3 regions of the Streptomyces sp. 71268 genome follow, and region 1 is predicted to be linked to each of the others. Evidence: riboswitches for the same ligand, from Rfam matches in the RefSeq annotation. Region 1 holds a riboswitch; each other region holds the start of a gene.
What was found. Region 1 has a riboswitch for cobalamin ahead of OYE22_RS09860 (ribonucleoside-diphosphate reductase subunit alpha). Riboswitches for the same ligand answer to the same signal wherever they lie in the genome.

Region 2: another riboswitch for cobalamin. It lies ahead of OYE22_RS31135 (CoA-acylating methylmalonate-semialdehyde dehydrogenase); the one in region 1 lies ahead of OYE22_RS09860 (ribonucleoside-diphosphate reductase subunit alpha).
Region 3: another riboswitch for cobalamin. It lies ahead of OYE22_RS31190 (prenyltransferase/squalene oxidase repeat-containing protein); the one in region 1 lies ahead of OYE22_RS09860 (ribonucleoside-diphosphate reductase subunit alpha).

What each region holds. Positions count from the first base shown of each region.
Region 1 covers NZ_CP114200.1:2,697,306-2,706,932, reverse strand. The annotation lists gene OYE22_RS09860 (ribonucleoside-diphosphate reductase subunit alpha) at 1-1,504, opposite strand, end outside; cobalamin riboswitch at 1,661-1,800, opposite strand; gene OYE22_RS09855 (YbdD/YjiX family protein) at 2,328-2,540, opposite strand; gene OYE22_RS09850 (carbon starvation CstA family protein) at 2,676-4,862, opposite strand; gene OYE22_RS09845 (PIG-L family deacetylase) at 5,805-6,599, shown strand; gene OYE22_RS09840 (GntR family transcriptional regulator) at 6,710-7,504, opposite strand; gene OYE22_RS09835 (extracellular solute-binding protein) at 7,787-9,058, shown strand; gene OYE22_RS09830 (sugar ABC transporter permease) at 9,151-9,627, shown strand, end outside.
Region 2 covers NZ_CP114200.1:7,809,741-7,819,367, forward strand. The annotation lists gene OYE22_RS31120 (iron ABC transporter permease) at 1-972, opposite strand, end outside; gene OYE22_RS31125 (ABC transporter substrate-binding protein) at 969-1,985, opposite strand; cobalamin riboswitch at 2,022-2,220, opposite strand; gene OYE22_RS31130 (hypothetical protein) at 2,450-3,052, shown strand; cobalamin riboswitch at 3,493-3,675, shown strand; gene OYE22_RS31135 (CoA-acylating methylmalonate-semialdehyde dehydrogenase) at 3,855-5,378, shown strand; gene OYE22_RS31140 (acyl-CoA dehydrogenase family protein) at 5,385-6,533, shown strand; gene OYE22_RS31145 (enoyl-CoA hydratase/isomerase family protein) at 6,530-7,594, shown strand; gene mmsB (3-hydroxyisobutyrate dehydrogenase) at 7,591-8,487, shown strand; gene OYE22_RS31155 (enoyl-CoA hydratase) at 8,484-9,275, shown strand; gene galE (UDP-glucose 4-epimerase GalE) at 9,524-9,627, opposite strand, start outside.
Region 3 covers NZ_CP114200.1:7,821,362-7,830,988, reverse strand. The annotation lists gene OYE22_RS31195 (DUF4430 domain-containing protein) at 309-1,649, opposite strand; cobalamin riboswitch at 1,857-2,012, opposite strand; cobalamin riboswitch at 2,025-2,168, shown strand; gene OYE22_RS31190 (prenyltransferase/squalene oxidase repeat-containing protein) at 2,377-5,169, shown strand; gene OYE22_RS31185 (LPXTG cell wall anchor domain-containing protein) at 5,199-6,152, shown strand; gene OYE22_RS31180 (energy-coupling factor transporter transmembrane component T) at 6,157-7,362, shown strand; gene OYE22_RS31175 (ABC transporter ATP-binding protein) at 7,359-9,053, shown strand; gene OYE22_RS31170 (ECF transporter S component) at 9,149-9,627, shown strand, end outside.

The DNA.
Region 1 (9,627 bases):
CGGTGCGCACCGTCTGGTCCAGGCGCTCCCAGTCCACCGCGTCCATCGGGTCGGCGACCTGGGCCGGGTCCACGTCCGTGCGCAGGTGGGCGGCGAGGTTGACCGAGCCGAGGTTGCAGACCGCGGTCTCGCCGTCGCTCGTGACCTCAAGGATCTCGGTGCACAGGTTGGACGAGTGGATCACCGCGCCGGGCTCGGCGGTCTGGTTGGCGGTGCGGTTGGCGGCGTCCTTGAACGTCATCCAGCCGTTGCCGGTCTGCGCGAGGGTACGCATCATCCGCGCGTACAGCGTCCGGGCGGGCACCGTCTTGCTGGCCTTGCCCGCGGCCTCGGCGGCGCGGTAGGCGGCGTCGAACTCCTCGCCCCACAGGTCCACCAGGTCCGGCGCGTCGGCGGGGGAGAACAGCGACCAGTCCTCGTCGGCCTCGACCCGGCGCATGAACTCGTCCGGGATCCAGTGCGCGAGGTTGAGATTGTGCGTGCGCCGCGCCTCCTCGCCGGTGTTGTCCCGCAGTTCGAGGAACTCCTCGATGTCCGCGTGCCAGGTCTCCAGGTAGACGCAGGCCGCGCCCTTGCGCCGACCGCCCTGGTTGACGGCGGCGACCGAGGCGTCGAGCGTGCGCAGGAACGGCACGATGCCGTTGGAGTGCCCGTTGGTGCCGCGGATCAGCGAACCCCGGGAGCGGATGCGCGAGTACGACAGGCCGATGCCGCCCGCGTGCTTCGACAGGCGCGCGACCTGGTGGTACCGGTCGTAGATCGAGTCCAGCTCGTCCAGCGGCGAGTCCAGCAGGTAGCAGGAGGACATCTGCGGGTGCCGGGTGCCGGAGTTGAAGAGCGTGGGGGAGCTGGGCAGGTACGCCAGCGAGCTGGTGAGCCGGTACAGCTCGCTGACGTCGGCCAGCGCCCGCGCGGAGCCCTCCTCGGCCAGGCCGCAGGCCACCCGCAGCAGGAAGTGCTGCGGGGTCTCGACGACCTGCCGGGTGATCGGGTGCCGCAGCAGGTAGCGGCTGTGCAGGGTACGCAGGCCGAAGTAGCCGAAGCGGTCGTCGGCCTGGCCAATCCCGTGCCCGGCCCGCGCCGCGTTGGTCTCCTCCACCAGCGCGTCCAGGGCCGCGGCGTGGGCGCGGACGAAGTCCGCCGTCTCGTCCGCGATCAGCCCCTCGCGATGGCCGACGGCGACCGAGGCGGAGAAGGACACCGCGCCCTGCCCGGCGGCCTCCTCCGCGATGGCCCGGGTCAGCAGCCGCGCGGCGAGCCGCGAGTACTGCGGCTCCTCGGCGATCAGACCGGCCGCCGCCTCGGTCGCGAGCGACCGCAACTCCGCCTCGTCCGAACCCGGATGGCGCCCGCGCAGCGCGGCGGCGGCGACCTTCCCGGGGTCGGTGGCGGGCAGGTCGGCGGTGAGGTCGGTCAGTACGCGCAACAGCGCGGTGCCGGCTCCTTCGACCGCTGACTCTGAGACGGACTCGCGTGAAACGGGGTCCGCTGGCGCGATGGTCACGGGTGGCTCTCCCTCGCTCGGCAGGGGGCCGCGCGGGAGGAACGGAAGGCGCGCACGGGCGGGCCACGACCTGTGGTCGGGCATGCCACGCGGCGTCCACCGGCCCAACCCACGGGGCCCGGACGTATGCGACGCCCGGGGCCGGCAAGCGTGTCCGGCCATGGGCGCGCTGTCGGCAGGTCCTCGGACTCACGGCGCGCAAAACGGCACACGTACACCGTTGCGGGACAGTTCCGGATTCGCACCGGATTCCCCTGCGGCGACAGCGAGCACGAGCATACATCTTGTGTCGGCGATGGCGTGTGCCCCCACATCTTGTGTCGCGGCGCGGTGAATCCCGTACGGATGTGCTAACCGATCCAGGGGTCTGAGTGCCCGTCGGGCCCGTCATGAAGGGCTCGAACGGGTTGGCCGCCGACCCCTCGATTGGTGGCTTGCCACAGTCTCCGGCGTGTTGGCGGCCCACTCGGCGCGGAGCGGTGCGCGACGCGCGCCGGTCATCGTCGCGCGGACATCAGTGGCCGAAGAGGGGGGAATGGGATGCGGCCCGCGCGGCGCGCGACGGCGGTGGGGATGGGACCGATCGGCAGCGGTCGGCAGCCTTCACCGCCGGAGCCGGAGCCGGAGCCGGAGCCGGAGCCGAAGCGGACGCCGACGCCGTTCATGGCGCGCGGTGGGCGTGCGCCGGGCGCGTGGTGGAGCGCAGCGGGCGCGGGGGGAGGCACGGCGGCGCCCCGCGCGCCACGCGTGAGTCCGTGGCGCGCGGGGCGCGGGGCGCGGGGTCGGCCGGTCGGCGGGCGTCTGGCGCGTGGGCGGGGCGGCGTCAGCAGCAGCGGAAGCCGTTGCGGGGGTCCGCCTCGCGCTCGTCCATCCGTTGCCGTTCGAACTCGGCGCGACTGGCCGGCTCGGTGTCGGGGTGCTGCCGGCGGGTGTGCGCGACGTACCGGTCGTACGTCCCCTCGCCGGTGAACTCGCGTACGTACCAGCGCACTCGGCGGCCCCAGTGCGCGGCCCGGCGCGCGGCGGTGTTGGTCATCGCGATCGGCTCCTCGTCGGTGCGGACGCTGGCGGGTGGTGCCCGCGGGGTGGGCGGGCCCGTGGTGTGATCGGTGCCCGCGCGGCGGGCCGGGCGCCGGGGTGGCGTCGGCTTCGCCCGCCGCGCGGGTGGTGGTCAGGCGGAGGGGCCGCCCTGGGGGGCGCGCTCGGGCCGGCCGCTCGCCGCGGCCGCCTCGGCCAGCTCCCGCTTCTCCTCGGGGGTGGCCACGAGCCCGGCCGGCGCCACGATCCGCGACTCGACGTACGGCGCCTCGTGGAGCCGGGCGGACTCCGGGTCGCGGATGGCCCGGACGCAGGTGCGGGCCGCGTCCGCGATGACGACGATCACGAGGACGGCGAGCAGCGCGGAGAGCACCCCGTCCACGGTCGAGTTGGTGACGACCGTGTGCATCTCGTCCATGTTCTTCGCGGGTGGGAGCACCTTGTCCGCGTCGATGGCGTCCTGGTAGCGCTCGCGCTGGCTGAAGAAGCCCACCCGCGGATCGTCCGAGAAGATCTTCTGCCAACTCGCGGTCAGTGTCACCACCACGTCCCAGACCAGCGGGACCGCCGTCACCCAGGCCCACTTGAGCCGCCCGGACTTCACCAGGAGCGTGGTGCACACCGCGAGCGCGACGGCGGCCAGCAACTGGTTGGCGATGCCGAAGATCGGGAAGAGCTGGTTGACGCCGCCCAGCGGGTCGTGCACGCCGACCCACAGGAAGTACCCCCACAGGGCGACCACGACCGCGCTGCAGATCCAGATACCGGGCTTCCAGCTCACGTCCCGGAACGGCTTGTAGACGTTGCCCAGCATGTCCTGGAGCATGAACCGGCCGACGCGGGTGCCCGCGTCCAGGGCGGTGAGGATGAACAACGCCTCAAACATGATCGCGAAGTGGTACCAGAACGCCCGCATGCTGTCGCCGCCGATCACGTCGGAGAAGATCTCCGACACGCCCACGGCCAGCGTGGGAGCGCCGCCGGTACGTGAGAGCAGCGAACTCTCCTCCACGGCCTTGGCCGCGGCGGCGAGTTGTTCGGGCGAGATGGAGTAGCCGAGCCCGGCGACCGCCTCCGACGCGGACTGGACGGTGTCCCCGACCACGCCCGCCGGCGCGTTCATCGCGAAGAACAGTCCCGGGTCGATGATGGATGCGGCCACCATGGCCATGACGGCCACGAACGACTCCATCAGCATGGCGCCGTAGCCGATCATCCGTACCTGGGTCTCCTTCTCGATCATCTTCGGCGTGGTGCCGGAGGCGATGAGCGCGTGGAAGCCGGAGAGGGCGCCGCAGGCGATGGTGATGAACACGAAGGGGAACAGCGACCCGGCGAAGACCGGCCCGTCGCCGCGGCCCGCGAAGTCGGTGACGGCGTCCATCTTGAGGGTGGGCAGTGTGAAGATGACGCCGACGGCCAGCAGCCCGATGGTGCCGATCTTCATGAAGGTCGACAGGTAGTCGCGCGGCGCCAGCAGCATCCACACCGGCAGCACGGAGGCGATGAACCCGTACGCCACCATCCACAGCACCAGCGTGCTGTGGTCCAGCGTGAAGGTGTCGGCCCAGGAGGACTCGGCCACCCAGTTGCCGCCCACGATGGACAGCAGCAGCAGGACCAGGCCGATGAGCGAGACCTCGGTGACCCGACCGGGGCGCAGCACGCGCAGGTAGAAGCCCATGCCGAGCGCGATCGGGATGGTCATCGCGATGGAGAAGGTGCCCCAGGGGGACTCGGCCAGCGCGTTGACGACGATCAGCGCCAGCACCGCCAGCAGGATGATCATGATGATGAACACCGAGAGCAGCGCCGCGGCGCCACCGATCGGGCCGATCTCCTCGCGCGCCATCTGGCCGAGCGACTTGCCGTCTCGCCGGGTGGAGAAGAAGAGCGTCACCATGTCCTGCACGGCGCCCGCGAAGATCACGCCGACGACGATCCATATGGTGCCCGGCAGATAGCCCATCTGCGCGGCCAACACCGGGCCGACCAGCGGGCCCGCGCCCGCGATGGCCGCGAAGTGGTGGCCGAGCAGCACGCGGCGGTCGGTCGGGTGGAAGTCGACGCCGTCGTTGCGCCGCTCGGCCGGAGTGGCCCGCGTCTTGTCGGCGCGCAGCACCCTGGTGACGATGAAGCGCGAGTAGAAGCGGTAGGCGATGGCGTACGAGCCCAGGGCCGCCGCCACCATCCAGGCGGCGGAGACCTCCTCGCCCCGGGAGAGGGCGAGCATGGCCCAGCCGAGGGCGCCGACGAGGGCGACGGCGGTCCAGACCAGGACGGTGCGCGGGGAGATGTTCCGTGCGGTGGGAGTGCTCACCGGGCACACCCGCCGTCGTTCCGAGCCGGCGCCACAGCGCCACAGCTCGCCGCGACATCCCAGGTCAGGGGCCGAAGATGGGACCGCGCGGGCGCGATGCGCCCGGCTGACTCCTCATCTGGTGTGGTCTGGACCAATTGCCCGAGGGCTCGTACGATCGCCTTCATCTGGTTCAACTCCGCTTCCCCACGCCTGCGATGGGACCTGAACGTGCTCGACATCGTGGTGGTACTGCGGGCCGAGGGCGTGCCGCGTGGCGTCCATCGAGTCCACAACAGGAACGCGGAGACGCCCCTCGCCCTCGCCAACACCGGGTCATCCTTCCCTTCGGCCTCACACGTCACGCGCGTACCAGTTCTGGCGGCGCGGGCCCGGTCCGCGCGTCATCTGGAACCCGCCGATCCGTCCGCTCCGTTCGTCGGTCCGGCCGGTGAGCCGCTCGGTGGGCCGCCCCTCGGCTCCGCCCACGCCGGGCGGCAGGCGGAAATCCTCGCGCGGGTGACCAGGCGAAGGGAAGCCTCCGCCGGCCTCGACTCCCGGGCCGGCACCCCGCGTTCCCGCACCCGACGCCCCGCGCCGGCCACCCCCACAGGCCGCGCGAGACCTGGCCGAAAAGCGGCGGCCACGGCCACGCGGCCTTGCCCCGCCTGGGTCACGCGTGCCAGCCGCGCCGGCTTACCAGCCGCCAGCGCGGCCGGAATCCGCGCGGGGCGACCGGACCGCGTTTGACCAAGGTTTTGCCAGCTCCGGCGCCCCACCCTCCACCGCTGACCCCCTGATCAGCGGCCAGGACGCCCGTACCAACCAGGCCCGCACCGGTCCACAAAGTGGACCCGCCGCTCCACCGTCACCGCCCGTGCCGTATCACGGTGTCCAGCGCCGCGGCGCGGCCCAGCCCGCCAACGCCACCGCCCGCTCCCCTTGAGAAAGGACCGCACGCCCATGTCCGAGACGCCCCCGTCCGCAGCGACGCCCACCACCCCCGAACCCGGCACGCCACCGTGGGGGACCGTCGTCATCTCGCCACACTTCGACGACGCCGTGCTGTCGCTGGCGGCCGTGCTCCCCAGGCTGCGCGGCCCGGTCGCCGTCGTCACCGCCTACGGCGGGGCGCCGGACCCCGGGGCCGCCGTCTCCGAATGGGACGAGATGTGCGGCTTCACCACGCCACACGAGGCCCACGCGGCCCGGCTGGTCGAGGACGCCCAGGCCCTCGGCCTGCTCGGGGTGGCCCAGATCGCGCTGCCGCACCCCGACGGCCCGTACGGCAACCCCGACCAGCTCGGCCACCTCGACCAGTGGTTGCGCCAACTGCCCGCCGAAACCGAGGTGCTCGCCCCGATGGGCACCCGCCAGGACCACCACGCCCTGGTGCGCGAACAGGTACTGCTGACCCGCGTCACGCAGGGCGCGCCGCCGCCGCTGATCTACGCCGACCTGCCCTACACCGGGCACACCCCGGGCTGGAACACCGACGGGGCCGAGCAGGCGCTCGCCGCCGACCCCGAGCGCGGGGACTCCTACCGGAGCCTGGCGGAGCGCTTCCGGCTGACCCCGCGCTGGGAGGTGCGCCTCGACGACGCCGAGTGGGCCACCAAGCGCCTGGCGGTGCAGTGCTACGGCTCGCAGCTCGCCCCGCTCGGCGCGCTCGGCCACGGCCTGTTCCTGCACCGGACGGGGCCGCTGCGCACCGAGCGGGTGTGGGCCCTGGAACCGCACGCGGCGCCCGCCGCGTAGGCGGGGGGCGCGGGGCGGGCCGGCGGCCGGGCATCCGGCGGGCGCCCCGGCGTGGGGCGCCCGCCCCGCTCACGGCGCCCGGCCCGGCGGGCGGGCCACGGCGGGGCGGGTCAGTCCGCGGGACGGCGCAGACGGGCGACGAACTTGTACCGGTCGCCGCGGTAGACCGAGCGCACCCACTCCACCGGCTCGCCGTTGGCGTCCAGCGAGTGCCGGGAGAGCATCAGCATCGGCAGCCCGACGTCCGTGCCGAGCAGCCCCGCCTCGCGCGGGGTGGCCAGCGAGGTCTCGATGGTCTCCTCGGCCTCGGCCAGGCGGACGTCGTAGACCTCGGCCAGCGCCGTGTACAGCGACGCGTACTTGACCAGGCTGCGGCGCAGGGCCGGGAAGCGCTTGGCGGACAGGTGCGTTGTCTCGATGGCCATCGGCTCACCGCTGGCCAGTCGCAGCCGCTCGATGCGCAGCACCCGGCCACCGGCGGTGATGTCGAGCAGCCCGGCGAGCCGGTCGTCGGCCGTGACGTAGCCGATGTCCAGAAGTTGGGACGTGGGTTCCAGTCCCTGGGCCTTCATGTCCTCGGTGTAGGAGGTCAGTTGCAGCGCCTGGGAGACCTTGGGCTTGGCGACGAAGGTGCCCTTGCCCTGGATGCGCTCAAGCCGCCCCTCGACGACCAGCTCCTGCAACGCCTGGCGCACCGTCGTACGGGAGGTGTCGAACTCGGCGGCCAGGGTGCGCTCGGGAGGGACCGGCGTGCCCGGCGGCATGGTTTCGGTCATTTCCAGCAAGTGGCGCTTGAGTCGGTAATACTTGGGGACGCGCGCGGTGCGCGTGCCGCTCGCAGCCGCCCCGTTCCCGTTGCCCAGCGCGCCGCCGGCGCTCTGGGCGGTGCCCCCGTCGCTCCCCATGGCGTGACGCCCCGACTCCGATCCTGTTGCCGTCACCGGCTCCTCCGTTACTTCGGCTGGAGGTACGGGGGGTCTCCCCGGACAACGCAGCGCGGCTCACATCGTGGCATGGGTGGGCCCCGGGGCACCCTCATCAACGTGCTGGCGGGCCCCAGGTGTCGGTCCGATAACGGACCTGACAGCGACTCTTATACACCCTTGACACCCCTAAAGGTCTAGGCCAAGCTGCGGGAACTGGTCTAAACCATTAAAGACCAATTCCGGTTCTTTGAGGAGAGTGCTGTGAAGCGTGGGCTCATAGCGGCGACGGGTGTCGCGGCCATGTTGGTGAGCGTCGCGGCCTGTGGGTCTGACAGCGACGACAAGAAAGGCTCCGGCGCGGACGGCTGGAAGGGCGAAACCCTGACCGTCTGGGCCATGGACGGTTCCACGCCTGACGGGTGGACCAAAGACGTAACGGCTGCCTTCGAAAAGAAGACCGGAGCCAAGCTGAAGTTTGAAGTTCAGCAGTGGAACGGAATTCAGCAGAAGATAACCACGGCACTCTCTGAGTCGAATCCGCCGGACGTCATCGAGCTCGGCAACACCCAGACGCCTGCCTACGCGCAGACCGAGGGCCTGGCCGACCTGTCCGACCTCAAGAAGGAGATCGGCGCCGACTGGACGGAGAACATCAACGCGTCCTCCGTCTTCGACGGCAAGCAGTACGCGGCCCCGTGGTTCGCGGTCAGCCGCGTCGTCCTCTACAACAAGAAGATCTGGGACGAAGCCGGCATCAAGGAACTGCCGAAGACTCGTACCGAGTTCTTCAAGGCGCTCGACACCATCGACAAGAAGACCGACGCCGAGCCCATCTACATGCCCGGCCAGAACTGGTACTTCTTCGACGGCCTCACCATTGGCACCGGCGCCGAGCTGGTAAAGAAGGACGGCGACAAGTACGTCTCCAACCTTTCCGACCCCAAGGTCGGCAAGGCCATGGACATCTACAAGCAGTACGCCGCCTTCAGCCAGGCCCCCAAGGACAAGGACGAGGCCACTCCGCAGCAGGCCGAGGTCTTCGCCAAGGGTAAGACCGGCGCCTTCATCGGCATGGGCTGGGAAGCGGCCACCGCCATCAAGGCCAACCCGAAGATTGAAAAGGACATCGGCTACTTCACCGTCCCGGGTGAGACGGCGGACAAGCCCGAGGGCGTCTTCCTCGGTGGTTCCAACCTGGCCGTGGCCGAGGGCAGCGACAAGCAGGAACTCGCGAAGGAATTCCTGAAGATCGCGCTTTCCGACAAGTTCGAGGGCCAGCTCGCCAAGGAAGGCGGCGTGATCCCGAACAAGGAGTCGCTGCAGAGCCAGCTCAAGGGCAACAAGGCCGCCGAGGCCATGGCGCCGGCGACCGTGGGTGGCACCACCCCGCTGATCCCCGAGTGGGCCGCGGTCGAGAACACCCCGAACCCGATCAAGACGTACATGACCGCCGTTCTCAACGGCAAGTCGCATGAGGAAGCCGCCAAGTCGGTCGAGGGCGAGCTCAACAAGCGACTGAGCCAGGACCTCTAGCCGCAGGCTCACACGCGCACGCTGCCGGGGGTTGGGATACGCCACCCCCGGCAGCGCACCGACTACGTCCGGCCCAGGAAGAGAAGACGAGCATGTCTGTGCAGACCGAACGTGCGAAGACGGCACCGGGAACTGCCGTCCGCAAGAGCGGAGGACCGCCCAAGGGCGGGCCACACGCGAAACGGAAGGGGATCAGCGGCAATCTCCTGCCGTACGTGCTGCTTCTCCCCGCGCTAGCCGCGACCCTGGTGTTCCTCGGCTGGCCGATGGTCAAGAACGCCACGCTGTCCCTGCAGAACGTCAACCGACGTCAGTTGATCCGCCGGCTCACCGAGTGGACCGGGTTCGACAACTACGAAGAGACCCTCAAGAGCGAAGAGTTCTGGCGCGTCGTCGGTCGCTCGATCGTCTTCACCGGCGTCAACGTCATCCTGATCATGGGGATCAGCACCCTCGTCGGCCTGCTGCTCGCCCGGCTCGGCAAGAAGATGCGGCTGACGCTCCAGATCGGCCTGGTGCTCGCGTGGGCCATGCCCATCATCGCCGCCACCACCGTGTACCAGTGGCTG
Region 2 (9,627 bases), 5.1 Mb from region 1:
GAGAAAGATTGCTCCGCCGAGTGCCGCCGTCGGCAGGACCCGGCGGTGGTCGCCGCCAACGAACAGACGCACGATGTGAGGCATCATCAGGCCGACGAAGCCTATCGGGCCGGCCGCCGCGACCAGCACCCCCGTGACGAGGGAAAGCAGGACGAACAGCCGGGCGCGGAAGCGGGCTACATCCAGCCCCATCGTCGTTGCCGCCTCCTCGCCGGCCAGCAACAGGTTGAGGTTGCGGGCCTGCACCATGAGGACGCCGACGCCGAGCAGCAAGGCCATGCTCGGCAACCACAGGGTGTCCCAGTTGACGCCGCCGAGACCGCCGAGGGTCCAGGCGAGGACCGCGCGGGCCTCGTTGCCTCGGTCGGTGGTGAGCAGCAGCAGGTCGAGCACGGCGGTCAGTACCGCCCCGATCGCTACTCCGGACAGCACTAGCCGCGACGAGGTGATGCGACCACCGGTGCGGGCGGTGGCGTACACGAGCAGGAGCGCGCCCAGGGCGCCTACGAAGGCGGCCACCGAGAGGGAGGCCGGTCCGAAGAGGGTGACTCCGAACACGATCACCGAGACAGCGCCGAGCGACGCCCCGGAGGAGACGCCGAGCAGGTACGGCTCGGCGAGCGGATTGCGTACCAGGGCCTGCAGAGCGGTGCCGATCACCGCGAGGCCGGCGCCGGTGACCGCGCCGAGCAGCACCCGTGGTGCTCGTACGTCCACCACGATGATCTCCCGGGCCCTTGTCCAGTCCGTCTGCTGCCAGTCGGCGCCCAGTGCGTGCGTCACGATGCCCCACACCTGGCTCGGCGGTATATGCACAGAGCCGATCGCGAGGCCCGCCGTACCGGAGACGACGAGCAGAGCGGCGAGTATCAGCAGCGTGACAGCCAGCCGCGTACGTCCTGTTGCTGCACCAGTGGCCTTCCGCCGTGGGACAGGCCGCTCGTCGGACGTACCAGGAGCGGCCTGGGTCACCGGAAGCTCTCGGGGTGTAGTCCGCGGGCCAGGTCGCCGACCGCGTAGGCCGAGCGGATGCCGACCAGTGTGGCGGTCAATGGCAGGACGACGAACCGCCTGTTCTTGATGGCCGGTACGTCGGCGAGCGCGGGCTGGGAGACCAGGAACTTCTTTTTCTCCTCGACGCTTCCGGCGCCGGCGTAGTCGTAGATAGCGATGACCTCCGGCTTGCGCTCGACAACCTGCTCCCACGAGACGTCACCAAAGACGTCGTCCAGGTCGGCGAAGGCGTTCTCGCCGCCGGCCAGGCGGATCAAGTCGGTGCCCAAGCTTTTGCCACCGGCGGTGAAGGCGCTCTTGTCGCCGCTGTCGTAGACGAAGACGGATACCTTGGGTTCGCCCTCAACCTCGGCACCGGCCTTGCTGACGCGGCTCTTCAGGTCCGTGACCAGCTTGTCGGCCCGGCCCGGGACGCCGAAGATCGTACCGATGGCCCGGATCTCGTCGTAGGTGTCCTTCATCGTCACCTGTTTCTTGCCGCAGTACTCGCGGTTGAGGTAAGTGTCGATGCCAGCGTCGGCGAACGCCTTGCGGGAACGACCCTCGTTCTCCGCGAAGGCGCTGCCGTATCCGCCGTAGACGAAGTCGGGCTCAGCGTCCAAAATTCTCTCGAACGACGGCTCTTTCTTCGCTAGTTCCGGAATCGCCTCGTATTCTTTCTTCAACTCGGGCAGGACGGCGGAGTCGGGAAACGCGGTGCCGACCATGCGGTCTTTGAGGCCGAGGGCGAGCATGAGTTCCGCCGGGTGCTGGTGGATGGTGACCACTCGCGACGGCGGCTTGTCGTATGTCGTCTCCATGCCACAGTTGTCGACGGTGACCGGGAAGCCCGAAGGCGCGGCTGTGGTGGCCCTCGCGTCCGCACCACTTTCGCCGGACGAACCGCATCCCGTAGTCAGCAGCACTGATGTCAGAGCCACGGCAGCGGCCGTGACACGAAGGAACCCGCGCGTGCGGGCATAGGGGTACAACTGGGACACGTGGTGCCTCCTGGAGTCCGCGCTCCTCGGGGTGGGCCCGCGACAGGCCGGTGTCCTGGCTCCCGGGGTTGGCGTCCCCTTCGCCTTCCCGCGCGGTGCGCGGTGGCGTGTTGCAGGGACGCTCCACGGTCACAGTGGCGGGACCGCGCCGGATTCGCACCGGCTTCCCGTCTCCCGTCGCGGCGATGACCAGGTGATCCTACGTTCCCCCAAGCCGACGGTAAAAGGGGCGTGTCGATCGCTTCACATGGATTCCCGGGGCCCAACGTCGGCCTGCGGCACGTGCGACCCTCCGGCGAGCCCGTTGCCGCCGAACTCGAGCAGTACGCGTGCTCCGCGGTGCGTCACGCTCGGCCTCAGCCGTGCGGCGACAGCGTCCGAGCGGTCGTCCTCAACGGGCTGCGCAGGCGATCAGTGCTGTTAAGTCAAAGCGCGCGCCGTGAGAAAATCGGCGAGTGATTATCGTCGCTGAAGGCCCTACTGCTGTAGGCAAGAGCCACTATGTGGCCACTTTTCCGTCTGCTCAAATTGTCGGCGAGAAACCGGGTCACGTACGCCCGCCTGACGTTGCGGATATCGACGGGGTGAGCCGTTTCTGGACTAGGCGCAGTGAGGAGCGCTGGGCCAGGGCGCTCGATCGTGAAAATGACCAAGGGCGCGCTGTCTGCGACACCGACCCTCTGAAGCTCCATTTATCCTGGACCCTGGCGCGTGCCGGCTTGTCCGCCACCGCCGATGAATTCACGCGCCAGTTGGAGCTCACTCGGTCGGCCATCACCAGGAAGACCCTAGGCGTCGCGGACCTGATCGCCTGTGTGACGCTACCCGAGGACGTTCTGCGGGAGCAGCGGAAGCGGGATATCTCCCGGCGGCGCCGCAATTTCGAGGTGCACGTACGGCTGGCTGAACCGCTGCGTGAATGGTATGCCACGCTGAATTCCGTCGACCCTGGTCGCGTGGCCTGGGAATGGCCGGATGTATCTCACTGGGTTGGTCGGCGTGAACGGTACGACCTGGACTTGTTCGACACCTGGATGGCGAAGCTCCCGCCCCTCTGAAACAGGTCTGATATCGCCCGATGCGGTTCTCGCTGGCGGTGCGAGAGGGGTGTGAAGGAGGCACGATGACGCACCCCGGTAGGGCGGGCCGGTGTGAGGCGCTCGTGCCGACCGTCGATGGGCCATGTCCGGCGACTTCTTCGACTTCCGGCTCGGTCTCTCCTTCTGGCCGTTCTGTCCGAGTCCGAGCAGTGCCAGTGCCGCACTGCCATGGACATCGCCTCGTCCCTGGACGGGGACACCGCTCGGGTAGCCGCCAACCACGTGTGTGGGTCATGCCAGCCGGGTTGGCGGTGCTGACGGCCCTTCGGCGGGCCGCGCGCCAGGCTCGGGCCCGTGCCCCGGCTCCGTCAAACACCGGGCGGCCGATCCCGAACACCGATGACCGGGCAACTTCGGGGGGCCGGCTTGGAGTAGTGGATTTACTAGGACGTCCAACTATATAGTCGGGACCACAAGGCCCGCGGTGCAGGGAAGCCGGTGTGAATCCGGCACGGTCCCGCCACTGTGACCGGGGAGTACGCCGTCGACAGGTAACGCCACTGACGAGCTGGATGTCGGGAAGGCGGATGGCGCGCGCTGATCCGGGAGTCAGGATACCGGCCGCGGGATGTTCCGTGTTGTCCACGAGGATGGAGCTGACACGCATGGCACCGGTTTGTCTCCACGACCCGAGTGGGCCCGCCGTCTGACGGGGCTTCGGCCATATGTGATCTCGCACCCCCTGCACCCGTACGGCATCCACGTCCGTACGCAGGGGGGACGCGCCATCCCCGGATCCTCCTGACGAGAGCAGGCAGTCATGGTCCGCGAGCACGAACGCGCCCCCGTGCGCGAGTTGACGCACTTCGTCAACGGCAGGCACACCCCGGGAACCTCGGGGTCTTTCGGTGATGTGTACGACCCCAACACAGGCGAGGTCCAGGCTCTGGTCCCCCTCGCGAGCCGTACCGAGACGGAGGCGGTCATCGCCAACTCCGTCGAAGCCCAACGCCAGTGGGGCGAATGGAACCCCCAGCGCCGCGCCCGGGTCCTTCTGCGCTTCCTTCAACTCGCCGAGCAGGAGAAGGACGCGCTGGCCCGGCTGCTGTCCGCAGAGCACGGCAAGACGGTCGCCGACGCGCACGGTGACATCCGACGCGGTCTGGACGTCGTCGAGTTCGCGGCGGGTATCCCGCACCTGCTCAAGGGCGAGTTCACCGACAACGCCGGCACCGGCATCGACGTCCACTCGCTCCGTTCTCCGCTCGGTGTGGTGGCCGGCATCACCCCGTTCAACTTCCCGGCCATGATTCCTCTGTGGAAGGCCGCCCCTGCCCTGGCCTGCGGCAACGCCTTCATCCTCAAGCCGTCGGAGCGCGATCCGTCCGTTCCCCTACGGATCGCCGAACTGTTTCTGGAGGCCGGGCTGCCACCCGGCGTCCTCAACGTCCTCAACGGCGCCCGGGAGACGGTCGACACCCTTCTCACCGACCCCCGGGTGGCAGCACTCGGCTTCGTCGGCTCCACCCCGGTCGCCGCCCACGTCTACGCCACCGCCGCAGCTCACGGCAAGCGCGCGCAGTGTTTCGGCGGTGCCAAGAACCACATGATCGTGATGCCGGACGCCGACCTGGACCAAGCGGTGGATGCACTGCTCGGAGCCGGATACGGCTCGGCCGGTGAGCGGTGCATGGCCGTCTCCGTCGCTGTCCCGGTAGGCGAGGACACCGCTGAAGCGCTGGTGGCCCGTATGAAGGAGCGCATCGGCACGCTGCGGATCGGCCGCAGCGACGATCCCGAAGCCGACTTCGGCCCGCTGGTCAGCCGTGACGCCGTCGAGCGGGTCCGTTCCTACGTTGAGCTGGGCGTCGAAGAAGGAGCCGAACTCGTCGTGGACGGGCGGGGCTTCGTTATGGAAGGCCATGAGGAGGGCTTCTTCACCGGGGCCTCTCTCCTTGACCGGGTGACCCCTTCCATGCGTGTCTACCAGGAGGAGATCTTCGGCCCGGTGCTGTGCGTCGTGCGCGCCGCCGATTACGAAGAGGCGTTGCGCCTGCCCAGCGAACACCTCTACGGCAACGGTGTGGCGCTCTTCACTCGGGACGGTGACACCGCGCGCGACTTCACGCGGCGCGTGAACACGGGCATGGTCGGCATCAACGTGCCCATCCCGGTGCCGGTCGCCTACCACACCTTCGGCGGCTGGAAGCGTTCCGGCTTCGGCGACCTGAACCAGCACGGCCCGGACTCGATCCGCTTCTACACCCGCACGAAGACGGTGACCTCGCGCTGGCCCGCCGGCCTGAGGGAAGGCGCCAGCTTCACGATCCCCACGATGGGCTGAGCGATCATGACCAGCACTCTGCTCACCGAGGTCCAGCGGTCCCTCGTGGAGACCACGCTCGACTTCGCCCAAGACCACCTCGCGCCGCACGCGCTGGACTGGGACCGTGACAAGCACTTCCCCGTCGACGTGCTGCGCAAGGCGGCCGGGCTCGGTCTCGGCGGCGTCTACGTCCGGGAAGAAGCCGGCGGTTCGGCCCTCACCCGTGCCGATGGCGTCCTCGTGTTCGAGACCCTCGCCTCCGGCTGCCCGTCCATCGCGGGATACCTGTCCATCCACAACATGGTCGCCTGGATGGTCGACCACTACGGCGACGACGCCCAGCGTGAGCGATGGCTGCCACGCCTGTGCTCCATGGACGACCTCGCCAGCTACTGCCTGACCGAGCCGGGAGCCGGTTCGGACGCCGCGGCCCTGACCAGCCGCGCGGTACGAGACGGTGACGACTGGGTGCTCACCGGCGTCAAGCAGTTCATCTCCGGTGCCGGGTCCTCCCAGCTGTACGTCGTAATGGCCCGTACCGGTGGTGAGGGCGCCGACGGCATCTCCGCGTTCGTCGTCGACAAGGACGACCCGGGTCTGGACTTCGGACCCGACGAGCGCAAGATGGGTTGGAACGCCCAGCCGACGCGCCAGGTGGTCCTGAACGATGTCAGGCTGCCCGCCGACCGGCTCCTCGGCCGCGAGGGCGAGGGCTTTCGCATCGCCATGAACGGCCTCAACGGTGGTCGCCTCGGCATTGCCGCCTGTTCCCTGGGCGGCGCCCGCAATGCCCTCGACCGCAGCCTGACCCATCTCGCCGACCGAGAGGCGTTCGGCGGGCGCCTCCTCGACGCTCAGGCCCTGCGGTTCCGGTTGGCCGACATGGCGACGGAACTCGCCGCCGCCCGTGCCCTGGTCCAGCAGGCCGCGCAAGCACTCGACCGAGGCGATGCGCAGGCACCGTACCTGTGCGCGATGGCGAAGCGGTTCGCCACCGACACGGGTTACTCGGTCGCCGACCGTGCGCTGCAGCTCCATGGCGGCTACGGCTACCTGAGCGAGTACGGCGTCGAGAAGATCGTTCGTGACCTGCGTGTCCACCAGATCCTGGAAGGAACCAACGAGATCATGCGCGTCATTGTGGCCCGCGGACTGACAGAGGCGTTCCGATGAGCGACGTCCAGTTCCTGACGAGTGGCCACTCCGCTCACATCGTCCTCAACCGACCCAAGGCCCTGAACTCCCTCACCCACGAGATGGTGCTCCGCATCGACGAGGCACTCACGGACTGGGAGCGCGATCCGGCCGTCAAGCTCGTCGTCATCAGTGGCGAAGGGGATCGCGGTCTGTGTGCCGGTGGTGACATCCGGGCTATTCACGACGACGTGCGGAACGGCGACGGCACCGCCTCGGCTGCCTTCTGGCGCGACGAGTACCGGCTCAACGCCCGGATCGCTCGCTACCCCAAGCCCTACGTCGCTGTGATGGACGGCATCGTGATGGGAGGCGGTGTCGGCGTCTCGGCGCACGGCAGTGTCCGTATCGTCACTGAGCGGTCCAGGATCGCCATGCCCGAGACCGGCATCGGTTTCGTCCCCGACGTCGGCGGCACCTACCTGCTCGCCCTGCCTGCCGGAGAACTGGGTACTCACCTCGCCCTGACGGGTGCACCGATCGCCGCCGCCGACGCCCTGCTGTGCGGCCTCGCCGACCACTACATGCCCTCGGCGTCGCTCCGTGCCTTCATTGACGATCTCGCCCATCTGCCGGTGCGCGAGGCTCTCGAACGCCATGTCCGGGACGCGCCCCCCGGGGAACTGGTCGGCCGACGAGGCTGGATCGACCAGTGCTTCTCCGCGGACACCGTCGAAGAGATCCTCCAGCGGCTCCTCGCCCAAGACACCCCGGAGGCCAAGGAGACCGCGGAGACCCTGCTCACCAAGTCCCCGACCGCGCTCAAGGTCACACTGGCGGCTCTGCGTCGCGCCCGTCGGCTCGGCCCGCTGGAGCGGGTCCTCGACCAGGAGTACCGCGTCTCCTGCGCCTGCCTGCACAGTCCTGATCTTGTCGAAGGCATCCGCGCCCAGGTCATCGACAAGGACCGCGACCCCACGTGGTCGCCGGCGAGCCTCGCCGAGGTCACCGCGGCGGATGTCGAGCGCTTCTTCGTCTCCCTCGGCGAGCGCGAACTCGGCCTCGCCACATCCCACACCACCGAGGAGGTGGCCTGGTGAGCCGGACCATCGCGTTCGTCGGACTCGGGCACATGGGTGGCCCGATGGCCGCCAACCTGGCCAGAGCCGGACACCGTGTGCTCGGTTACGACCTGGTGCCGGCGGTCGTGGAGGCTGCCGGCCGTGCCGGCGTGGAGCCCGCCGTGTCCGTGACCGAGGCCGTCAAGGTCGCCGACGTGGTCATCAGCATGTTGCCCACCGGGCGCCACGTCCGCGGCCTCTATGAGGAAACCCTGGCGACCGCCCGCCCTGGAACCCTCTTCGTCGACTGCTCCACCATCGACGTAGCGGACGCGCGCGTGGCTCATCAGCAAGCCCTCGCCGCCGGCGTGCGTGCTCTGGACGCGCCCGTGTCAGGTGGCGTGGTGGGAGCCGAGGCCGCCACGTTGACCTTTATGGTGGGTGGGGGCGAGGACGAGTTCGCCGACGCACGCCCCCTGCTGGAGGCCATGGGCGACAAGGCCGTCCACTGCGGCGGGCCGGGCGCCGGCCAGGCCGCGAAGATCTGCAACAACATGATCCTTGGCGTCTCCATGATCGCCGTGAGCGAGGCTTTCGTCCTGGGCGAGAGCCTCGGCCTGTCCCACCAAGCGCTGTACGACGTGGTCTCCACAGCATCCGGCCAGTGTTGGGCCCTCAGCGTCAACTGCCCCGTGCCTGGTCCGGTGCCCACCAGCCCCGCCAACCGCGATTATCGTCCAGGCTTCGCCGCCTCCTTGATGGCCAAGGACCTCGGCCTGGCCGCCAACGCCGTCCGCGAGGGTGGCGTGCGGGTGGACCTCGGCGTCCGAGCGGCCGAGTTGTACGCGGCCTACGCCGAACGTGTCGGTGACTCCGAGGACTTCTCCGGCATTGTGCGCACCGTCAGGAAGCAGAGTGGAGAGCGAGCGTGACCATCGATCCCGCGGGTGAGTACGAGACCATCCTGGTCGAGCGGAAGGGCCGTACCGCCCTGCTCACTCTCAACCGGCCGAAGGCCCTCAACGCGCTGAACCTCCAGGTAATGAACGAAGTGGTCGCCGCCACCGAGGCCCTCGACCGCGACCCGGACTGCGGCTGCATCGTCATCACCGGCTCAACGAAGGCGTTCGCGGCCGGCGCTGACATCAAGGAGATGCACCCGCAGGGGTACTTGGACATGTACCTCAGCGACTGGTTCGCCGCATGGGACCGGCTCGGACAGTTGCGGACCCCGACAGTGGCGGCCGTCCACGGATACGCCCTCGGCGGCGGCTGCGAGTTGGCCATGCTCTGCGACATCCTGCTCGCCGCCGATACCGCGGTCTTCGGCCAACCGGAGATCAAGCTCGGGGTGATTCCCGGCATCGGTGGCTCCCAACGACTGACCCGCGCGGTGGGTAAGGCCAAAGCCATGGAGCTGTGCCTGACGGGGCGCACCATGGACGCCACCGAGGCCGAACGGGCCGGATTGGTCTCACGGATCGTGCCCGCCGGCGAACTGGTCGAGGAGGCACTGTCGGTCGCCGAAACGGTCGCGGGTATGTCACTGCCCGTGGCCATGATGGCGAAGGAGGCTGTTGGTCGGGCCTTCGAGACCACGCTCGCCGAGGGTGTCCGCTTCGAACGCCGGCTCTTCCACGCGGTGTTCGCCACCGCCGATCAGAAGGAGGGCATGGCCGCCTTCGCCGACAAGCGGCCCCCCACGTTCCGGCATCGCTGAACCACGCGGAGCGCGAGTGGCCCCGGAACTGTTCCGGGGCCACTCGCGTTCTCTGACGCACATCGGTTCGGAGACCGCGTCTGCGAACGCCGCCTCTGTACACGGCCCTCGTCTTCTACCTGCGTCCCGTACGGGGAGGGAAACGGCGCTCCGTGACGGCGCGTCCAACCCGTTGGGCTTGCGCCCATTGCTGCCCTTGGAGCCCGATCGCGGTCATGGCCTTACCTGGGCAGAGGAAGAGGGGCGTATCAACCTTCGAGTACCTTGTCGCGTACCGTCATCCAGTCGAGGGCGGATTGGATCCCCTCCTCCAGAGACAGCTTCGGTGTCCACTCCAGCAGGCGTTGGGCCC
Region 3 (9,627 bases), 5.1 Mb from region 1:
GGAGACACAGCCGGAGTCCTGTTCTTCGAACTTCCGAAAAACCACACCCAGGCGGTCAAGGGCAGCTCCCAGCGCAGCGGCGTGCCTCACGTGATGAAACAAGTGCGTAGCCATCTACTCATTCTTCCATTTGCTCGCTGCTCAGCGTACATCTCGCAATGCTTACCGCGTTCGGTCAGAATTCTATCGACGGCGCTACGGCATAGCAGCAGGACCTATCTGGGTGCTGTCCCCAGCAGCTCGTTATCCAGTGCTGACGGAGAACCCTCCCGCTGGGCCCGCGCTCGGTCCCGGGCCCAGCGGTCAGGTCAGCTCCCGTAGCGAAGGGCGATGGTGTCGCCCAGGTTGATCACCTTGTTACGGGCAGCCGTGTTGGCCGGCGCTCCGTCCACGCTCACCTTCCAGGTGGATGTCGCGTTGTTCGTCTTGCCGTTGAGGGAGGTGACGGTGCCGTCGCCGGTGGTGGGGGTGAGGCTGGTGACGCAGCCGGCAGGGGCGGCGGAGCTGGTGGCCGCGTCCAAGACCGCTCCCAGGGTGGTGGTCGTTCCAGTCGGGGTGAGGGTGACGGCGCAGACCTTGAGCGAGGTGCCGTCATCCACGGTCACGGCCAGCCGGGCTGCCGTGCCCGGGGCGAACTGGGTGGTCGCCACCCAGCGGGACGCGCCGGTGGTAGGTGTGGGAGGTGCGGTCGCGAAGCCGCCACCGGCGACGGCGCGCAGGCCGTCGATGGAAGCGTAGGCGGAGGGGCTGGTGTCCGTGGGCAGGTACTTGAAGCCGCCGCCGGGCTTGAACTGTTGGGCTATCAGGAAGTCGATCGGGGTCTTGCCGGCCTTGGTGAGGAAGTCGCCGGTCTGCGGATTGATGCCACACGCGTTGAGGCCGGATACGGCCCAGCCGTTGGAGTCGGTGTTGACACCGAACATGGCGTCGAAGGCCCCCGAGCCGTTGATGAGCTTGGACTTCAGGAAGGCTTTGGCCTTGGTGATCGCCGGATCGGAGGCGGGGACGCCGGAGACACACAGGGAGGCCATGGTGGCGCCGGTCATGTCGATGTCGCTGGCGGCGGCGAGCTTGGCCGGGTCGCCCTCGGCCTTGCTGTAGTTCCAACCACCGTCGTCGTGCTGGTTGGCCCGTACGGTGGCGACGGAGCGGTCGAGCAGGGCTTGCGGTACGCGCTGGCCGCCCGACTGGGTCTTGGCGCCGGCCAGGGCCAGCAGAGCGAAGACCGTGCCGTTGAAGTTGGTGGGCGAACCCCAGTACCCGGGGGCCGAGTTCTGCCAGTGTCCGTAGGTGTCGGCGATCAGGTTGCGTCCGGCTGAGACGCGCGCGGGGTCGATGCCGGCGGAGTAGGCGTTGATGGTGCCGCGTTCGTAGTCGGTGACGACCGGGGAGGTTCCTGGCCACCCCGGGGCGGCCAGGTGGTTGCGGTAGACGGTACGGGCGTTCCTGGTCGCGTCGCCCCCTGGCGCGACGTCGACGGCGGCGGTGCCGGCCGCCGCGAAGGCGGAGAACGCCCACTCGTTGGACAGGCCGGCGCCCGCGTACGAGCCGTCGGCGGCCTGGAGCGATCTGAGGTAGGACACCCCGTTGGTTGTGGAGGTGGATATCTGGGCGGGTGTCGAGGTCGCGGTGGCAGGGACGGCGGCCATGGTGAGGGCAGTAAGAGCCGCCGGCAGGGCGAACAGAGCGCGACGGTTGCCCGTGAGGCCGTGCGGGCGCGGGGTGTGGATCGGTGACATGTCGGTGAGCTCCCGGCAGAAGGGGGAGACGGCCTCGCGCTTTGCCTGTCGGGCCCCTTGGGCGAGCTGGGCGACCTCCGGCAGCGGCGCGGCCGTCGCCCAAGCGCGTGGTGCGACGTCCGTGATGACGGGCCGGGCGGGCATTCGGGCTCGGATCGGCCACCGACCGTTCCACACCGCTGCGCGTCAGCTCTGGGTTCGCACCAGATTCCCCCGCTCGGCACGGTGAGAGACGGTACTCGCCCCGGGCCGGCCGAGACACCCCCTTGTCATCCATTTCGCACCTGTGCTCTAATTCGGCAGATTCCAGCCTCAGTTACCAGGGGAAGCCGGTCCAAGTCCGGCGCTGACCCGCAACCGTAGGCTCATCGAGCACCCCAAGTGTTCGATGGGCGAGCCGGATTACCTGGTCCGAGGCCGAGCGACTGACGCCGTCGCGGACTACGGCGTGGTACGGCAGGCACGACCCCGGGATCTTGGGTCGGGCCCACCGCGTCACGCGGGCCTCCGCCACGGCCGACTGGCCAGGGGAGCAGCGGTGAGGTTGCGGTACGGGAACCGAGCGGTCCGGCGTGATGGCCGCAGACCAGTGCGTGGTAGGCGTGCCCGCCTCGCCGCATCGGCGTGTGCGCTCGCGGTGATAGCGGGCCTCGGGCCCGGCCCGCTCACCCTGGCCACACCGGCGGCGGCCGATCCGATCGCCTCCTGCACCCCGACCAAGGGCGCCGTGGTCGCGGTGGACTTCAGCGACTGGGGCGGTGGCATCGTCCGCGGCTGTGACGCCACCCCGACTACCGGCTACGACCTGCTGCACGAGGCGGGCTTCAGCACTGTCGGTACCGAACACGACGGTCCGGCCTTCATCTGCCGTCTGGGCCACGCCCAGTTCCAGGACGGCAAGCAGTACCCCACGCCCGACCGCGAGGCGTGCAAGCTCACCCCGCCCGCCTCGGCGTACTGGTCGTACTGGATCGCCCCACCCGGCCAGGACTACTGGACCTACAGCCCGCTGGGGGCGATGAGTCAGCGGCCCAAGGACGGCTCGGTCGAGGCGTGGGTGTTCGGCGCCACCGCCCCGGGCGGCTCGACCGGCGGCCCCACGTTCACGCCCGCCCAGGTGCGGGCGGGAGGTGGGGGCGACGGGGGCGACACTCCGCCCGATGTCGAGCCAGGTGAGGTGGACCTGCCGGCACTGCGGGACTGGCTCACGAGCCGCCTCACCGACGGCGACCACGTCCAAGACGAGGCGGCGCAGGCCCCGCACCTCTACCAGTCGGCGCAGACCGCGCTGGCGGTGGCCGGGGCCGGCGGCCGGAGCGAGACGCTGACGAAGATGACGTCCTGGCTCGCCGCGCATACCGAGGAGTTCGCCTACCCCGAGGGAACCGATCACGCTCCCAGCGTGATCGGTGCCGCTCTGCTGGCTCTGTTGGCGGCGAGCACGGAGGGCGATCCGCGCGCGTTCGGCGGCCATGACCTGGCCGGCGACCTCGCCGGGAGCCTCTGCACGGCTGGTGGTGAGGGCTGTGCGGCAGCGGGTGACTTCGTCGGCGTGGACGACGTGGAAACCCAGGCCCTGGCCGTACTGGCGCTGCACCGGTCGGGTGTGCCGGTGCCGAAGGCGGCGGTCGACCGGCTCGCCGCTCACCAGTGCAAGGACGGCGGGTTCAGCGCGACGCTGGTCCGCGCGGGTGAGACCTGTGCGTACAGCGACCCGGCCACCACCCCGTATGCCGTCATCGCGCTCCACCAGGTCGGTGGGCACGCGGATGTGGTGGCCAGGGCTCGTAAGACGCTGCGTACTTCGCAGTTGTCCAGCGGGGCCTTCGCCGCGTACCCGGGTGTGACCAGCGGCGATGTGACCGCCAGCGCCCGCTCGGCGCAGGCGCTGCGGTTGTTGGGTGACACCCGCCGGGCGGATGCCGCCGTGTCGTGGCTGTCTCGGCAGCAGACCGCCTCGGGTGGCTTCGGGTTCGACGAGGGCGCCGCGGACCCTGAGCTCTTCCCCACCTGGAGCGCCGCGTTGGCGGGGGCACGGACCAGTCTCGCCTCGCTGACGACCAAGCGACCCGATCTACCGAAGCCGCCGACCACCCACCCGACGGAGCCCTCCACGCCGCCGACGAGCGGCCCCAAGCCGCCGTGGCGCCCCGGGGAGGGCCCTGACCTGAGGAAGGGGACGGCCTACCTGGTCGACCGCTCCCGTCTTCAGCAGGGGCACTTCTACGAGAACGTGGTCGGCAGCGGGTTCGCCGACTTCGGTCTGACCATCGACGGGGCGTACGCCCTGGCAGCGACGGGGTACGACAACGGCGCGCTGCGCGGCATCGTCGACTTCCTCGACGGCAGGGGGAAGGACACCACCTCGTCGGGGCGGACCGTCAACGACTGGACGGGGGTGGGCACCCGGCACGCCGCCGGTGGATCGATCGGCAAGGTGGCGGTGCTCGCCCAGATCGTCGGGCGTGACCCGCGGGACTTCGCGGGCCACGACCTGATCTCGGCGCTGGCGGCGGCGGTGTGCGAGGCGCCGAGCCAGGCGCCGGAGCGTAAGTGCGCGGCCAAGGGCGCGTACGCCTACGCCCCCTCGGTGTTCGGCCAGTCCCTGGGGGTCATCGCCCAGTTGCGGGCCGGCGAGAAGGCGGCGGCCAGCGCTCCGGTCGCCTACCTGCGCGGCCTGCAACACGCCTCCGGCGCCTGGCCCAGCCTGATTCCTTCCACCGGGGACTCCGAGGTCGACTCCACCGCAATGGCGGCCATGGCGCTCGACCTGGTACCGGACGCCGCGTCCCGGCAGGCGGTGGAGAAAGCCCTCGCCTGGATCGCGAGCAAGCAGTTGGCTGACGGCGGCTTCCCCGGTGCCTCGGGCAACTCCGTGAACTCCGCGGCCCTGGCGGTGCAGGGACTGTCGTTGGACGCGTCGAAGTACCAGGCGCAGATTGCCAAGGCCCGGAAGTTTCTGGCCCGCCAGCAGAACAGCGACGGCGGCTTCAACGTGGCGGCCGACGGCCAACGGGGCTCGGACGTACGCGCCTCCACGCAGGGGCTCGGCGGTTCGGTCGGCACCTCGTTCGCCACTCTGGTCCGGGATCTGAACGGGACCCGGCCGCAGCCGCCCACCGGCACCCAGCCCACCCCCACGCCGTCGGGTGACACGCCGCCGGGCAACGGTGGCCTTCCTGACATCGTCACCCCGGGCGATGGCGGCCCAGGCATCGCCGACGGCTCGACCGGCTCCGTCGGCGGCGCCGGTACCGGCGGAACCAGCGGAGGCGGGCCCGGCGTCGACACGTCGAACGGTGCACTGGCGTCCACCGGCGTGCAGGCCGGCGGGCTGGCGCTGGCCGCCATCCTGCTGTCGCTGGCCGGCTGGCGCACGGTCGTCATCGCGCGGCGGCGGGCCGCGACGGACACGGGAGAGAGCGCGTGAGGGCCCGCGTGCCACAGGCCGTCGCACGCGTGGTGGGTGCCCTGACACTGGTCGCGGGCACCGCGTTCGCCACCTCCAGTCAGGTAGCCGCTGCGCCGCGGCCCATCGGCCAGTGCACCACCTCGTCCGGGGCGGTGCTGGCCGTCGACTTCAGCGACTGGGGCGGGCCGATCTTCCGCTCCTGCGGCACCACCCCCACCACCGGCTACGAGCTGCTCAACCAGGGCGGCTGGCGCACCACCGGCACCGGCCACGACGGCCCGGCGTTCATCTGCCGCATCGGCTACAGCGGCTACCAGGGCGGCAAGCAGTTTCCGCCGCCCGCGCAGGAGGACTGCGTCCTGACTCCGCCAGCCTCCGCCTACTGGTCATACTGGCACGCCGATCCGGGCCAGAACGACTGGCAGTACAGCCAACTCGGCGCGATGCTCTACAAGCCCAAGCCCGGCAGCGTGGACCTGTGGATCTTCGGCGGGACCAACATCGGCGGGACCGAGGGCCGGCCGACGGTGACCCCCGACCAACTCCGGGCCCACAACGCCCGGCCCAGCGGCGCGCCCGCGCCGCGCGACACCCGCACTGCCACACCGCTGCCGCCCGACGTGGACACCGGCCCCGCTCCCGAGCAGCCGGCTCGGGAGCGCCCCGCTCCCCCGCGGGGCCGACCCGACGCGCCCTCGCGCCCGTCGGACCCACCCGCCTCGGCGAAGCCCACCTCCCCACCACCGTCGCCGTCCACGTCGGCCAGCGCCACGGCCTCCCCCTCGGCGTCAGCCTCTCCCTCGGCCTCGGCGTCCGGCAGCGCCAGCCCGGGTGCCGCGCTCGCCGCTCCCGCGCCGTCGGTGACCATCGCCGATGCCGCACCGGCACGGGATGCCGCACACGACACGGGCTCGATCGTGCCCGCGGCCGTCACCGCCGGTCTCGTCATGGTGATCGGCGGTGCCGCCTGGTACGCGGTCAAGCGCCGGCGTGCCGGGTAGCCCGGTGACGAACAGCACTGTCACTGAGCGGCGGGCGGGGCCCGGGCAGCGGCCCGCTGTGGCGCGCCGGCTGCCGCGCACCCTGCACCCGGTGGCCTGGTGGGTGTGGGCACTGGCCCTGGCCACCGCGGTCAGCAGGACGAACAACCCCCTGCTGCTCTTCCTCGTCCTTGCCGTCCTCGGCTACGTGATCAGCATGCGCCGCACCGAGGCGCCCTGGGCCCGAGGCTTCAAGTACTACCTGTACCTGGCGTTGACCGTGGTGGCGATCCGCGTACTCTTCCGCGCGGTCTTCGCCACCGGCATCACTCCGCACGATCACTTCCTCTTCTCCCTCCCGCGCATCCCCACCCCCGACTGGTACGCGGGCATCGAGATCGGCGGTCCGGTCTCCCTGGAGGCGGTGCTCTCCTCGGCCGTGGACGGCCTGCGGCTGGCCTGCATGCTGTGCTGCATCGGCGCCGCGAACACCCTGGCCAACCCCAAACGGGCGCTGCGTGTGCTTCCGGGCGCGCTCTACGAGCTGGGAGTCGCGGTCACCGTCTCCATCAGCGTGGCTCCACAACTCGTCCAAAGTGTGCAACGCGTGCACCGAGCGCGCCGGTTGCGCGCCGGCCGTACCAAGGGACTCCGTGCGCTGCGCGGCATCGTGGTACCCGTCCTGGAGGACGCCTTGGAGCGCTCGCTGCGGCTGGCGGCTGCCATGGACTCCCGTGGCTACGGCCGCGCCGGGCGCGCCACTGCCGCCTCCCGTCGACTGACCGGCGCCCTGCTGCTGCTCGGCATGTGCGGCCTGTGCGCCGGAGCCTACGGGCTGCTGGACGCCACCACTCCCGCGTTCCTGGGAATGCCGGCGCTGGCGGTGGGCGCCGTGCTGTGCGTGGCCGGGCTACGGCTGGGCGGCCGGCGCATCACCCGTACCGCCTATCGGCCGGACCCGTGGCGGCTGGCGGAGTGGGCGGTAACGGGCTGCGGGGTGTTCTCGTGCGTCCTGCTCTTCACCAACGCGGGCTTCGACGCGGCCGAACTCAACCCGTCGCTCTACCCGTTGAGCTGGCCCACCCTCCCCGCCGTGCCGGCCATCGCGATCCTGCTGGCCGGAGCGGCCGGGTTCCTGGCACCTCCGCCACCATCCACTACTGCCCCACCAGTCACACCCGCCGCACCGCGCGAACCCGTGCGGCAATCTCGGAAGGCCGCCGCGCAGTGATCACCTTCGACCACGTCAGCGTGGCGTATGACGAGGCGCCCCAGCCCGTGCTGAGCGACATCCACCTGACCATCGACGAGGGCGAGCTGTGCCTGGTCGTCGGTCACACCGGTGTGGGCAAGTCCACTCTGCTCGGCACCGTCAACGGCCTCGTGCCCCACTTCACCGGCGGCACCCTGTACGGCAGCGTGACCGTGGACGGCCGCGACACCGCGACCCACCCGCCCCGGGAGTTGGCCGACGTGGTGGGAGTAGTCGGCCAGGACCCGATCGACGGGTTCGTCACCGATACGGTCGAGGAAGAACTCGCGTACGCGATGGAGCAGTTGGCCATCCCGCCGGAGACCATGCGCAAACGTGTCGAGGAGACCCTCGACCTGCTGGGCCTGGCGGACTTGCGCCATCGGGCGCTGCACGAACTCTCCGGTGGCCAGCAGCAGCGCGTGGCGATCGGCTCCGTCCTCACCGCACACCCACGTGTCCTGGTCCTGGACGAGCCGACCTCGGCCCTCGACCCCACGGCCGCCGAGGAGGTGCTCGCGGCGATCACCCGACTCGTCCACGACCTGGGCGTCACCGTGCTCCTGGCAGAGCACCGACTGGAGCGGGTGGTGCAGTACGCGGACCGCGTTCTGCACCTGCCGGGCGACGGCCGCGTGGTGTCGGGACCGCCCGCCGAGGTCTTCCGGACCACTTCGATCGCGCCCCCGGTGGTGGAGTTGGGGCGCCGCGCGCAGTGGGCTCCGCTGCCCCTCTCGGTACGCGACGCGCGCCGCGCGGCTCGCCCACTGCGCGACCGCCTCGCCCGCCTCCCCGTACCCGCCGCACGGCCCCCTCGACCGCTGGCGGACCCGCGTGAGCTGCTGCAGGCCCACGCGGTCAGCGTGCACTACCGAGGCCAGCCGCTACCTGCGGTACGCGAGGCCGGACTACGGCTACGCGGCGGCGAGACCACGGCACTAATGGGCCGCAACGGCTCCGGCAAGTCCTCGCTGCTGTGGGCGCTGCAAGGCTCGGGACCACGCTCCCAGGGCTCCGTACGCGTGGCGCCCTGGAACCTTCCAGCCACAGCCGTGGGCCCGGCCCACGACCCCGCGGCGGTCTCGGCCGCCAGCGCCCGCCGCCTGGTCGGCCTCGTCCCCCAGACCCCCACGGACCTCCTCTACCTGGAGAGTGTGCGGCAGGAGCTCGACCAGGCCGACGCCGAGTCGACCCCGCGCGCCGGCTTCTCGGCCCGCGAGATCCTGGACCGCCTCGCCCCCGGCATCGACGACCACACCCATCCGCGCGATCTCTCCGAAGGCCAGAAGCTGGCCCTGGTGCTGGCCATCCAACTCTCAGCCGCACCCGGCGTCGTCCTGCTCGACGAGCCCACCCGGGGCCTGGACTACCGGGCCAAGGCCCGGCTGACCGAGGTGCTGGACGCCCTGGCCGCCGAGGGACGAGCGGTGGTGGTCTCCACACACGACGTCGAGTTCGTGGCCCGCACCGCGGACCGCGTCCTGGTGATGGCCGAGGGTGAGATCGTCGCAGACGGTCCGGCGGCTGAGGTCGTCGTGGCCTCACCGGTGTTCGCCCCGCAGGTGGCCAAGGTCCTCGCGCCGCTGCCGTACCTGACCGTGGAGCAGACGGCCCTGGCCCTGGACGAGACCGAACCCACCCCCGCCACCGAGGGGAGCGGCACTCGATGATCCGCCGCGGGCGAGCGCGCGTCACCGCTCCGAGCCCAGGAACCGGCAACGCCACCGCCATCCGCATTACCCCACGTGCCGGCCTCGTCATCGCGATGGCCGCGTTCTTGGGTGTCGTGGCGTTCTTCTGGCCGTTCGTGGTCGCCCCGGGCACCTTCGGATCGACCTACGCCCCACTGCTGATCTTCGGTGTGCTGCTCATCCTCGTGCTGTGCGTGGTCATATCGGAGATCGCCGAGGGCGGCATCAACTCCAAGGCGCTGGCCATGCTGGGCGTGCTGTCCGCCGTGAACGCGGCGATCCGTCCCCTGGGCGCGGGCACCGCCGGCATCGAGACGGTCTTCTTCATCCTGGTCCTGGCCGGCCGCGTCTACGGTCCCGGCTTCGGCTTCACCCTCGGGTGTACGTCACTGTTCGCCTCCGCCCTGATCACTGGCGGGGTCGGCCCATGGATGCCCTACCAGATGTTCGGCTGCGCCTTCGTCGGCCTGCTCGCCGGACTACTCCCGCGAGCCACCGGTCGGCGCGAGGTACTGCTGCTGGCCACCTACGGCGCCTGCTCCGGCTACCTCTT